Linked DNA regions of Parazoarcus communis. The protein of the gene in region 2 interacts with the protein of the main gene of each other region in a pairwise test. Links are inferred from orthologs where the notes say so. Each region holds a gene or a part of one and is shown on either strand. Other genes may lie near its edges. The genes, in order: mrdA and CEW87_RS03625.

The links.
Region 1: the proteins of CEW87_RS03625 (region 2) and mrdA interact in binary tests that used the Escherichia coli proteins (3 or more experiments, as listed by UniProt). The link is inferred for Parazoarcus communis from one-to-one orthologs.

What each region holds. Positions count from the first base shown.
Region 1 is NZ_CP022188.1:1,457,431-1,463,393, reverse strand. The notes cover bases 1,321-4,253. They hold mrdA (penicillin-binding protein 2), read right to left. Parts: upstream 3,767-4,253; coding sequence 1,874-3,766; downstream 1,321-1,873. Other genes in these bases: mreD (rod shape-determining protein MreD), read right to left, coding at 3,778-4,253; rodA (rod shape-determining protein RodA), read right to left, coding at 1,321-1,877. In the rest of the region: CEW87_RS06630 (septal ring lytic transglycosylase RlpA family protein), read right to left, coding at 1-678; more of rodA, read right to left, coding at 735-1,320; more of mreD, read right to left, coding at 4,254-4,299; rod shape-determining protein MreC, read right to left, coding at 4,301-5,200; CEW87_RS06605 (rod shape-determining protein), read right to left, coding at 5,256-5,963. UniProt on the Escherichia coli protein: Catalyzes cross-linking of the peptidoglycan cell wall. Responsible for the determination of the rod shape of the cell. Is probably required for lateral peptidoglycan synthesis and maintenance of the correct diameter during lateral and centripetal growth.
Region 2 is NZ_CP022188.1:784,788-790,853, forward strand. Bases 2,124-5,159 are described here. They hold CEW87_RS03625 (penicillin-binding protein 1A), read left to right. Parts: upstream 2,124-2,453; coding sequence 2,454-4,865; downstream 4,866-5,159. Other genes in these bases: CEW87_RS03620 (pilus assembly protein PilM), read right to left, coding at 2,124-2,271; cyaY (iron donor protein CyaY), read right to left, coding at 4,866-5,159. Outside these bases: CEW87_RS03610 (type 4a pilus biogenesis protein PilO), read right to left, coding at 1-629; CEW87_RS03615 (PilN domain-containing protein), read right to left, coding at 626-1,198; more of CEW87_RS03620, read right to left, coding at 1,195-2,123; more of cyaY, read right to left, coding at 5,160-5,192; LPS translocon maturation chaperone LptM, read left to right, coding at 5,238-5,423; lysA (diaminopimelate decarboxylase), read left to right, coding at 5,420-6,066. UniProt on the Escherichia coli protein: Cell wall formation. Synthesis of cross-linked peptidoglycan from the lipid intermediates.

The DNA.
Region 1 (5,963 bases), 670 kb from region 2 along the record:
CACGGGCCGCGGCGGGTCGCGGTTGGTCAGCGGCGGCACCGGATCGGCACTGGCCACCATCGGCAGTTCGTCGGGAAGGATCTGCTCGACCTCGACTTCGGTACTGCCCTGGTTGATGTAACCGAGCTTGTAGGCGGCCGTATAGGACAGATCCATCAGGCGGTCCTTGTGAAAGGGGCCGCGATCATTGACCCGCACCACGACCGAGTTGCCGGTTGCCAGGCTGGTGACGCGCGCATAGCTTGGAATCGGCAGCGTTGGATGCGCGGCAGTCATTGCATACATGTCGTAAGGCTCGCCGCTCGAGGTGGGCTGCCCGTGGAAGCGACGCCCATACCAGCTTGCCCGCCCGCGCTCGCGATAGGGCGCAAGCTCGGTCAGGGGGACATAGTCCTGACCAAAAACGGTATACGGCCGGTTGGCAAAACGGTGCAGGGGCTCAAGCCGCGGCGATGCATCGGGCACCGCCTCGAGGTTCGACGGCGGGGTGTCGTGCGGGCCATCGTCCTTGTAATAGCCACCGCCGCGACGCCCGGACTTTGCGGACGATGCGGTTTGTCCGGCATCGGGCGTCTGTGCCTGCGACCCGGACGGGCGCACCGGCGTCTGCCCGCAGGCGGACAGCAGGAGGGTCGCCGCCGCCAGCAGCGCCGCAGTAACAGGGCCCCGGCAGGACATGGTCTCGCGCGCTGCCGCGCACGCAATTCGCATGTTGAGGATCATCGGATCAGCCTTCAAGTCTTGTTCACAAGCCTGCTGCGGTGAACGCTCATCAGGATACCTATCCCCAGACTCAGGGTTACCAGCGCGGTTCCCCCGTAACTGATGAAAGGCAGTGGCACGCCCACGACCGGCAGGATGCCGCTCACCATACCCATGTTCACGAAGGCATAGGTGAAGAAGATCATGGTCACCGCCCCGGCGAGCAGGCGCGTACCCAGCGTTGGCGCCCGTGCCGCGATCAGGAAGCCGCGCGCAAACAGCGCCAGGTAGATCATCAGCAGCACGAGCGCACCGATCAGGCCAAACTCTTCGGCAAGCACGGCAAAAATGAAGTCGGTATGGCGCTCGGGCAGGAAGGACAGATGGGTCTGAGTGCCATCCATCCAGCCCTTGCCCATGAGCCCACCGGAACCGATGGCGATGGTGGACTGGATGATGTGGAATCCCTTGCCGAGCGGGTCCTGCGTCGGATCGAGCAAGGTGCAGACACGATGCTTCTGGTAATCGCGCATCCCCACCCATTCAACGCCGGGCTGACACAGCGTGTCGCCAAAGGCCACGATGGAGCCGATGCCGACGATGCCCACAACGGCAACCGGCACGATCAGCTTCCACGTCAGGCCGGCAAAGAAGATCACGTAGAAACCGGCCGCCGCCACCAGCAGACTGGTACCGAGGTCCGGCTGCTTGACGATGAGCCCGACCGGAACCGCCAGCAACAGACCGGCGAAGATGAATTCACGCCAGCCGATGCGCCCCTCACGCTGCTGAAAGAACCACGCCAGCATCAGCGGCATCGCAATCTTCATCAGCTCCGAGGGCTGGATGCGGGTGACGCCGATATCGAGCCAGCGCTGGGCGCCTTTCGACACCTCGCCAAACAGTGCCACGCCGACCAGCAACACGACGCCCACCAGATAAAGCGGCAGGGCGAGCGACAGCAGGCGCTGGCTCGGCAGCCAGGCCGCAAACCACATCACGCCGACCGCCACCGCCATGTGCGTCATCTGCGAATCGAGTCGCTCGGGCGAGGCGCTCGACATCAGCACGAAGGCATAGCCGAAGAGTGCCGCAAGAATCAGCATCAGCACCGGATCGATCGGGCGCAGAAAGGCCTGCAGCAGCCGCAGGGGGTGGAAGCGGTTATCGCTCAATCTGCACTCTCCACCGCATCGACATCCTCCGGCGCCGGCTGGTTGGGACGCTTGCCCAACAGGTGATAGTCAATCACCTGGCGTGCAATCGGTGCCGCCGACTGCGAACCGAAGCCGCCATTCTCGACCAGCACCGCCAGGGCGATCTTCGGCTTGTCGGCGGGCGCGTAGGCGATGAACCAGGAATGATCGCGCAGACGCTCGCGAACCCGCCCCTCGACGTATTTAGACCCCTTGAGCGAATACACCTGCGCGGTGCCGGTCTTGCCGCCCGACTCATAGGGTGCGCCGGCAAAGGCTCGCGAGCCGGTGCCAACCTTGTTGACCTCCACCATGGCGCGTCTCACGGCCGCCACGTGCTCCGGCTTGAGCGGGATCTGGCGCACGGGCTCGGGCTCCACCACCCTCTTTTCCCCGGTGCGGCTGTCGATGACATGACGCACGAGATGAGGCCGGAACACCTTGCCATCATTCACCAGCGCCGCCACCGCATTGGCCATCTGCAGCGGTGTGTAGGCGTTATATCCCTGCCCGATGCCGACCGAAATCGTGTCGCCGCCATACCAGCGCTGCTGTTCCGGTTTGCGGAAGCGCTTGCGCTTCCAGGCCGGCGACGGCAATACGCCCTCGGCCTCGCCGGGCAAATCGAGCTCGGTTCTCGAGCCGAGGCCGAACTGGCCCATGAAGTTCGCAATCCCCTCGATGCCGAGGTCGTTGGCCAGCTGGTAGTAATAGGTGTTGCACGACACCACGATCGACTTGTGCAGATCCACCGTGCCGTGCCCGCCAATCTTGTCGTCCATGAAGCGGTGGCCGGCGAAGTTGAAGTAGCCCGGATCGGAGATCGCCTGACTCGGCGTGCGCTTGCCCGTCGTCAGCCCGGCCAGCCCCATGAAGGGCTTGAACGTAGACCCGGGCGGATAGGCGCTGTAGATGGCGCGGTTGAGCAGCGGGTGGTCGGGCGAATCGTTGAGGCCCTTCCAGTCCTGGGTGGAAATGCCGTCCACGAACAGGTTGGGGTCGAAGCTGGGCGCCGACACCAGGGCCAATACGCCGCCGGTGCTGGGATCGATCGCGACCAGCGCGCCGCGACGGTCGCCGAATGCCGTTTCGGCAATCTTCTGCAACTCCATGTCGAGGTTGAGCTCAAGGTCGCTCCCGGTTACCGCCGGCGTACTCGAGAGCCGCCGCACCGCCCGCCCCCCGGCATTGACCTCGACCTGCTCGAAACCGGTGTTGCCGTGCAGCTCGGCCTCGTAGGACAGCTCCAGGCCACTCTTGCCGATGTGGTCCGAGCCGCGGTAGTTGGCTACGTCGTCGCGCTCTTCGATACGCTCGACGTCACGCTGATTGATGCGCCCGATATAACCGACGACATGCGATGCGCTGGCGCCGAGCGGATAGTCGCGAAACAGCCGGGCCTGCACGTCCACGCCCGGAAAGCGATAACGCTGGGCGACGAAACGGGCGACTTCCTCGTCACTGAGGCGATTGCGGATCGGCACGCTCTCGAAGCTGCGGCTTTCTTCCAGCAGCTTGCGAAAGCGTCGGCGATCGCGCGCATCGATGGGAACAACTGCGTTGAGTGCCTCGATGGTCTCTTCCAGGCCGTTGGTGCGTGCCGGCGTGATCTCGAGCGTGTAGGCGGCATAGTTGCGCGCCAGCACGACCCCGTTGCGGTCGACGATCGTGCCGCGGTTGGGCACGATCGGCAGCAGCGCGATGCGGTTATCCTCGGCACGGGTATGAAAGTAGTCGAACTTCTGTACCTGCAGGTAGTAGAAGCGCGATGCAAGCAGGACGAAGCAGACCAGTGCGAACACCCCCGCCACCAGCACGCGCCAGCGAAAGCGTGATGAGTCCTGCTCGGGGGCATGAAATGAAATCATGTCACCGGGCATCAGATGGGCCGGTTGTCGTCACGGTCGGCAGGCTGGTACTGCGGCAGCAGGAGCAGATACATGAGCGGCCACCACAGCAATACGCCGGTGAAGCTCGACAGAAAATACGACCAGCCTGGGAACTCTGCCCCGGCAATCAGCCGCACGGCCACCATCAGCGCCTGCGAAACCAGCAGCATCGGCAGCACGTGCAGGGCCTGCTGCAAGGCCGAAAACCACATCAGCCGGCGCGCCAGGCCGTTGGCAAGGTAGGCGAGCACAACATAGGCCAGGGCATGCTGCCCCATCGCCGCGCCCTGCCCGATATCGACGAGCAAGCCGAAGAAGAAGCCCGCACCCATGCCGATGCGCAGCGGCTCGCGGATACACCAGAAGGCCAGCACCAGCGCGACCCAGTCCGGCACGCCGGGAAGGCGGCCGGTGGGCACATAGACCAGGCCGAGTGCAACCAGCAGGCTGAAATGGATGAACCACAGCCTGACCGGCAACAGGATGCGACTTGAACGATTGGTCGGCTGCATGTCAGGGCGCCGTCACAGGCCTTGCGGGCGGCACGGCGTCCTCATCCGCCGGCCGCGGCGGCGGCAGTACCTGACGCCCGAGCACCAGTACCTGCGCGCTGCGCTCGACCCCGGCCAGCGGGCGGCACATGATGCGGGCGAAGGCATCTGATTCGCGGTCAACGGACTCGATTTCGGCCACCGGCAGGCCAGGCACGAAAACACCATCCAGCCCCGAGGTCACCAGCATGTCGCCCGCCTGAATGTCGGCGGTGGCAATCACGAACCTCACTTCGAGCCGCCCCTGTCCGATGCCAAACAGCACCCCGCGCAAGCCATTGCGCAGAACCTGCACCGGAATCGCCTGATTGCGGTCGGTCAGCAAGGTGACTTCGGACTGGATCGGATACACACGGGTCACCTGGCCGAGCACACCGGCAGCGTCCACCACCGCCAGGCCGGCCTCGACCCCTTGCTGCGCGCCACGATCGAGGATGACCTTGCGTGCAAACGGATCCGGTGCGTCATACAGGATATCGGCGGCGATGCTGCGCACGCCCACACGCTGGGACATCTCAAGCAAGCCGCGCAACTGGGCGTTCTCGCGCTCGAGGAGTTCAAACCGCAGCAAACGCTCACCGCTGCCAAGCTGCTTGCGCCTCAGGTCGGCATTCTCGAGCTGCACGCGCACCAGGGTCGCAAAGTACACCGAGGCATTGCGCACGAAGTCAGCCGGTGTGGCAGCAGCCATCTGCAAGGGGTAGGTCGCGACGGACAGCCCCTGCCGCAGCACTTCGAGATAACGAAAGCGCAGATCAGCCACCAGGATCATCAGGCACAGCGAGACGAACAGCAGCAGGCGGACCAGCGGTGCCGGTCCACGATTGAAGATAGGGGGCGGTTGATGGCCGGCGAAGGTCATCCGGAACGTCCTGGTTCAGCAAGGGCCCGACGACAGCACCGTCGGGCCCTGCAGGTCAATCCGAGGTGAAGATGGAGCCAAGCTTGTCCATCTTGTCCAGCGCCATGCCGCATCCGCGCGCGACGCAGGTCAAGGGTTCTTCGGCGACGATGACGGGCAGGCCGGTCTCTTCCATCAGCAGACGGTCGAGATCGCGCAACAGGGCGCCACCACCGGTGAGCACCATGCCGCGGTCGGCGATGTCTGCGCCCAGTTCCGGCGGGGTCTGCTCAAGCGCAATCTTGACCGCAGAAACGATCTGATTGAGCGGCTCGGTCAGCGCCTCGAGAATTTCGTTCGACGAGATCGTGAAGCTGCGCGGAATGCCCTCGGCCAGGTTGCGGCCCTTGACTTCCATCTCACGCACCTCGGAGCCGGGGAAGGCCGAACCGATCTCTTTCTTGATGTTCTCGGCAGTGGTGTCGCCGATCAGCATGCCGTAGTTGCGACGAATGTAGTTGACGATCGAATCGTCGAACTTGTCGCCGCCGACGCGGACGCTGCCCGCATAGACCATGCCGCCAAGCGAGATCACGCCGACTTCGGTCGTGCCGCCGCCGATGTCGACCACCATCGAGCCGAGTGCATCCGACACCGGCAGGCCGGCACCGATCGCGGCAGCCATCGGCTCCTCGATCAGGTACACCTGCGAAGCGCCCGCCGCCAGAGCGGCGTCGCGAATGGCGCGGCGTTCGACCTGGGTCGAACCGCAGGGCACACAGAC
Region 2 (6,066 bases):
ACCTCTTCTTCGTCCAGATAACGATAGGTGGTGGCCCTGGCGTCAAGCTTCAAACGCCCTTCCGCAGCAGCATCAAGCGAGATGTTATTCAGCGTGACGATCCGGGGCATGCGGGCAACATCGCTCGCAAACTCGCCGAGATCGTGATATCCGCCCGTCACCCTGATTTCAATGGGCATCTCGGCGTAAAACTCCTTCACCTGGTCGCTACCCGGCTTGAAGAGCTCGAACAGCAGACCACGCCCCAACCCGGCCTGGTTGATGTCGGACAGAAGTGAATCCATCTCGGCACGATTGGGCAGTTGCTTGAGCAGCGCGCCGAACTGCCGGTCAATCTCGGCAAGCTGACGCTTGTGTTCATCAAGGTTGACCGCGAGCCGCTTCTTGCCAACCCAGTCCTGGCGCAACTGCTGCTCTTCGACCTCGCGCTGCTCCAGCAGAATTCCCTGATCGCTCCAGTCGAACCACCAGGCGGCGGCGATGGTCGCAACGAACAGGAATACGAAAACTGCAACACGCGGCGCAAGCGGCCAAACACCCGGATCATTCGGATCAAGATTCTGGAAATCCTGCTGCAAGCGCTGAAAATCAATGCCGCGAAGTCCGGAAAGCACATCTTTGGACGTCATTGAGCACCTCCCTGGGCGTTCTCTGCCGACGGGGGCGCAATACCAATATTCAGGATGAACTCGCTGACCCTGCGATTATTCACAGTGGCAGACTTGACTTCAACCAGCCCGGGATTCTGCAAAAAAGGGGACTCGTCAAGGCTGCGCATCAGGGTCGAAACCCGCGCATTCGACTGTGCATAGCCGACCAGCGTGACCTGCTGCGCGGACTGCTTCACCGATTTGAGATACACCCCGTTTGGCATCTTCCGCGCCAACTCGTTGAACAGATGCACCGTTTCGGCCCGACTGCTCTGCAGCGCTTCAATGACCTGCTTGCGCGCCAGCAGCGAATCAATCTGCTCGCGAAGGCGCCGAATCTCAACGATCTCTTCGTCGAGCTTCACGATTTCCGCCTTGATGAAAGCGTTCTTGGTTTCCTGGCGCTCAATGTAGCCGGCGTAAACTGTGTGCACCAGCAGGGCAATCGCGGCGCCGAGCAACACCATGGCGCCCGAGAGCGTATAAAACTGCTGACGCCGCTCCTTTCGCTTTTCCTCGCGATGGGGCAGCAGGTTGATCCGGATCATGCGTCGAATCTCCGCAAAGCCAGCCCACACGCGACCATCAACGACGGTGCATCAGCCAGCAGATTCTTGGGACGGACCTTCGAGGACAGCGCCATCCCCGCAAAGGGGTTGGCCACAATGGTCTCGACCTGAGTCCGGCCGCCCACGACTTCGGCAAGACCCGGCATGACCGCGCAACCGCCAGCAAGGACTAGATGGTCGACCTGGTTGTACTGAGTCGAAGTGAAGAAAAACTGCAATGCGCGCGAAACCTCAAGCGCAAGACTGTCCATGAACGGGCGCAACAGGTCACGCGCATAGTCATCCGGGAGACTTCCCGAACGCTTGGCGGCCTCAGCCTCATCCACGCTCATTCCGTACTGCCGCGCAATGTCCTGGGTCAGCTGGCTACCGCCAAAAGCCTGCTCCCTTGCGTAAACCTGATGCCCGTCGCGCAGCACAGCCACATTCATGGCCGAAGCGCCGATATCGATCAGGGCGACCACCTTCCCGGCGCCACCACCCGGCAACTGCCGGCTCACCAGTTCAAAGGAAGACTCGACTGCGAGTGACTCGACGTCGAGCACCACCGCCTTGAGGCCGCAAGCCTGCGCGACGGCGACCCGGTCTTCGACCTTCTCCTTACGCGACGCGGCAATCAGCACCTCGACTTCGCCGGGGCTACCGCCGGCGGGACCGACGACCTGGAAGTCGAGATTGACCTCGTCGAGGGCGAACGGAATGTACTGATTAGCCTCGGACTCGACCTGGAGCTCCATTTCCTGCTCGCGCAGACCGTCCGGGAGAATGATTTTCTTGGTGATGACGGACGAAGCAGGCAAGGCCATGGCCACATTCTTCACGCCTGGGCCGAAGCGCCGGACGAGGCGCTTGACGCCTTCAGTAACGGCATCAAGGTTGGCGATATTGCCATCGACCACAGCATCGCGCGGCAGGGGCTCGATCGCGTAGCGTTCAACGCGAAAGCCGCCTTTCTCACTCTCGACGAGCTCCACCATCTTCACGGATGAAGAAGAGATATCCAGCCCTGCGAGCTGTCGCGCCTTCGAACCGAATATTGAGAAGTCAATCACAAAGAAAACCCTTAAATTTCTTTATGTTAGGCGCCAATGCTGAATAAGGCTCTCAAATCCTAGCAACAAGCGCACGAGGTGTAAAGCAATTTGCATCAATTTGCATCAACGGCCTCGCAAGGAGGCGTCCGCAGTTTTCGCCTTATATAATGCGCGCCTATTCCACTTTCCCGGACAAATAAATGCGCTGGGTTCTCTACCCCGTCGCCGCACTCACGGCCCTGGTGACGCTCGGGCTCGCGACGCTGGCAGCAATTTCCATCCTGGCCTGGCCCAACCTGCCTTCACTGGAAGTGCTGACCGACTACCGTCCGCGGGTCCCGCTCCGCATCTACACTGCCGACGGCCATCTTATCAGCGAATTCGGCGAGGAACGCCGCTCGGTAGTGAAGATCGAAGACGTTCCAGCCATTCTAAAGCACGCAATTCTTGCCGCTGAGGACGAACGCTTCTATGAGCACCCCGGCATCGACCCGATTGGCATCGCCCGTGCGGCGCTGGCAAACCTTACCTCAGGCGGACGCGGCCAAGGTGCGTCAACCATCACGATGCAGGTCGCGCGCAACTTTTTCCTGTCGCGCGAAAAAACCTACAACCGCAAGCTCTACGAGATCCTGCTGGCGCTGAAGATTGAACGCAATCTGAGCAAGGACCAGATTCTGGAGCTGTACATCAACCAGATCTACCTCGGGCAGCGCGCCTACGGTTTCTCGGCAGCCGCACGTGCGTACTTCGGGAAGCCGCTGAGCGAGATCAGCCTCGCCGAGGCCGCAATGCTGGCCGGCCTTCCCAAAGCCCCGTCTGCATACAATCCGATCGCGAACCCCTCTCGCGCGACCCTGCGCCAGCATTACGTGCTGCGCCGGATGGTCGAGGCCGGGTTCAGCGACAATGCGAGCTATCAGAAGGCGCTCAAGGAGCCTCTGCGCACTCAGACCGGCAGCGTGGCGCGCAACGGCGGCAACAGCACCCCGATGCATGGCGACTACGTTGCTGAGATGGCACGCCAGATTGCGGTCGAACAGTTTGGCGAAGAGGCCTACCAGCTCGGCATCAAGATCGTCACGACCATTACCCGCGATGACCAGGAAGCGGCTTACGCTGCGCTGCGCAAGGGGGTGATGGATTACGACCGGCGCCACGGCTATCGTGGCCCCGAGCGCTTCGTTGAGCTTCCACAGGGCGCAGATGCTGAAGCGCTGGACGACATCCTCGCCGACTCCAGCGATCACGACGACCTCCTTGCCGCGGTCGTTCTTGAAGCATCGCCTTCGGGCGTCAAGGTGTTCCGCCGCGGCGAAACCTACGACATCACGGGCGACGGACTGCGCTTTGCTGCGCCCATGCTCAGTGAAAAATCGCCGCAAACCCGACGCGTCCGTCGCGGCGCGGTAATTCGCATCCGCAGCATGGAAAAGCAGGGCTGGGAAATCGCACAACTGCCGGAGGTCGAGGCTGCACTGGTCTCGGTCGACCCTCATACCGGGGCAGTACGCGCCCTCGTTGGCGGCTTCGACTTCAACAGCAACAAATACAACCACGTCACCCAGGCGCAGCGCCAGCCGGGGTCGAGCTTCAAGCCCTTCATCTATTCGGCGGGACTGGAGCGGGGATACTCCCCAGGCACCCTGATCGAGGACGAGCCGCTCTACTTCCCTGCCGGCGTCACCGGCAGCCAGGCGTGGGAGCCAAAGAACTATGACGGCAAGTTCGCAGGGCTGATGACGCTGCGCGAAGCGCTCGCACGTTCAAAGAACATGGCTTCGATCCGGCTGCTGCAGAACATCACCCCGGACTATGCGCAGGACTACATCGGCCGCTTCGGCTTCGACCCCGCGCGCAATCCGCCCTATCTGACCATGGCACTGGGCGCCGGATCGGCAACCCCGTGGGAAATGGCGACCGCGTACTCCGTGTTTGCCAACGGCGGTTACAGAATCGACCCTTACATCGTGAAGGAGATCCACGATGGCAATGGCAAGCTGATCGCAAAGATCGACCCGCCCGTGGCCGGCGAGAGTGCGCCCCGCGTCATTGACCCGCGCAATGCGTGGCTGATGGATTCGATGCTGCAGGACGTTGTACGCCGCGGCACGGGCGCGCGCGCGCGCAGCCTCAATCGTGGTGACATTGCCGGCAAGACGGGTACGACCAACGACTACCTCGACGCCTGGTTCTGCGGCTACAGCCCGGATCTTGTAGCCATCTCCTGGATGGGTTTCTCACAGCCAAAGAACATGGGGCGTGGAGAAACCGGCGGCGCAGCCGCACTGCCGATCTGGATCAACTACATGCGTGCAGCACTCAAGGGCGTACCGGAAAAGTCGCTCGCGCGCCCCGAGGGCCTGCTGAGCGCGCCCGTGGCCGACGGCAGCGTGGAGGATTTCTACTATGCCGAGAACGAGCCCCCGGCGCTGAAGCCCGAACCCGACTGGCTGGAGCAACTCTTCTCGAGCCACACCCCGGTTCTCGAAGCCCCCGAAGAGGCGATTCCGCCTGTGGCGCCGGCGCCCAAGCCCGCCCCCCGGCCGGTGCCACAAATGCAGCCGCCGGCCCCGGTCGTCGATCGCATGCCGACGCCGATACGGCGCTGATCAGGCGCTAGCGCTCAATACCACCTGCTCTCCCGACTGTTCGCTGACAACGCGGGAGAGCAGCGCATAGAGCTCTGCCCCATCGCGCCCTGCGATCCAGCCTCCGTTTTCAGGACGGAAGTGGAAGCCGCCGGATTTCGCGGCCACCCATATCTCCCGCGCAGCGGTGTGACGATTGATGATGACCTTGCTGCCGTTGTCGAACTCCAGCTCAAGAATGCCTCCCGGCTTGAGCTCGATATCCATGTCCACCCCGCACGCTTCAAGTGCAGACTCGATTTTTGCCAGCTCGGCTTCTGCCAGAGCATTGAATGCGGATTCTTCCATGCCGACTCCTTCTGTTAGCATTCCGTTTTTTATCGAAGAACGGCCATGCGAGCGATGATTCCCGCGGTAGCGCTGATCAGCGCACTGCTCCTGTCCGCCTGCGGCATCAAAGGGCCGCTCTTTTTGCCCGAAAAGCCTCAGGCAGAACAGTCCGGCAACACCGAAAAGGCGGCTGGCAATAATAGCAAACCCGATTTCAATCCCGCCTCGATTCCGACCACAAGCAGATGAGCAAGACCTTCCCCATCCCGACCCTGCGCCGCGTGCAAGGCGAGCTGATCCTCGAGGACGTGGCCCTGACGACCGTCGCCGAGCGCTTCGGCACGCCGGTCTACGTCTATTCACGCGCTGCACTGGTTAGCGCCTTCGAAGCCTATCGCAATGCCTTGCAGGGACGTCCTGCGCTGGTGTGCTACGCAGTCAAGGCCAACTCCAACCTCGGCGTGCTGTCGGTGTTTGCCGCACTGGGCGCCGGTTTCGACATCGTCTCCGGTGGAGAGCTTGCCCGCGTCATCGCCGCCGGTGGCGATCCGGCCAAGGTGGTGTTCTCCGGCGTCGGCAAGACACGCGCAGAGATGCGCCAGGCACTCGAAGCCGGCATCCGTTGCTTCAACGTCGAGTCGGCAACCGAACTTGACCGGCTCAACGACGTTGCGGCGCAGCTTGGCAAGTTCGCTCCGATCGCCCTGCGGGTGAATCCGGACGTCGACCCCAAGACCCACCCTTACATCTCCACCGGCCTGAAGAGCAACAAGTTTGGCGTCGCCTTCGACGAAGCACTCGACCTCTATCGTCGTGCAGCCTCCCTGCCAAATCTTGAGGTCAGCGGCATTGCCTGCCATATCGGCTCGCAACTGCTTGACCCGGCTCCGAT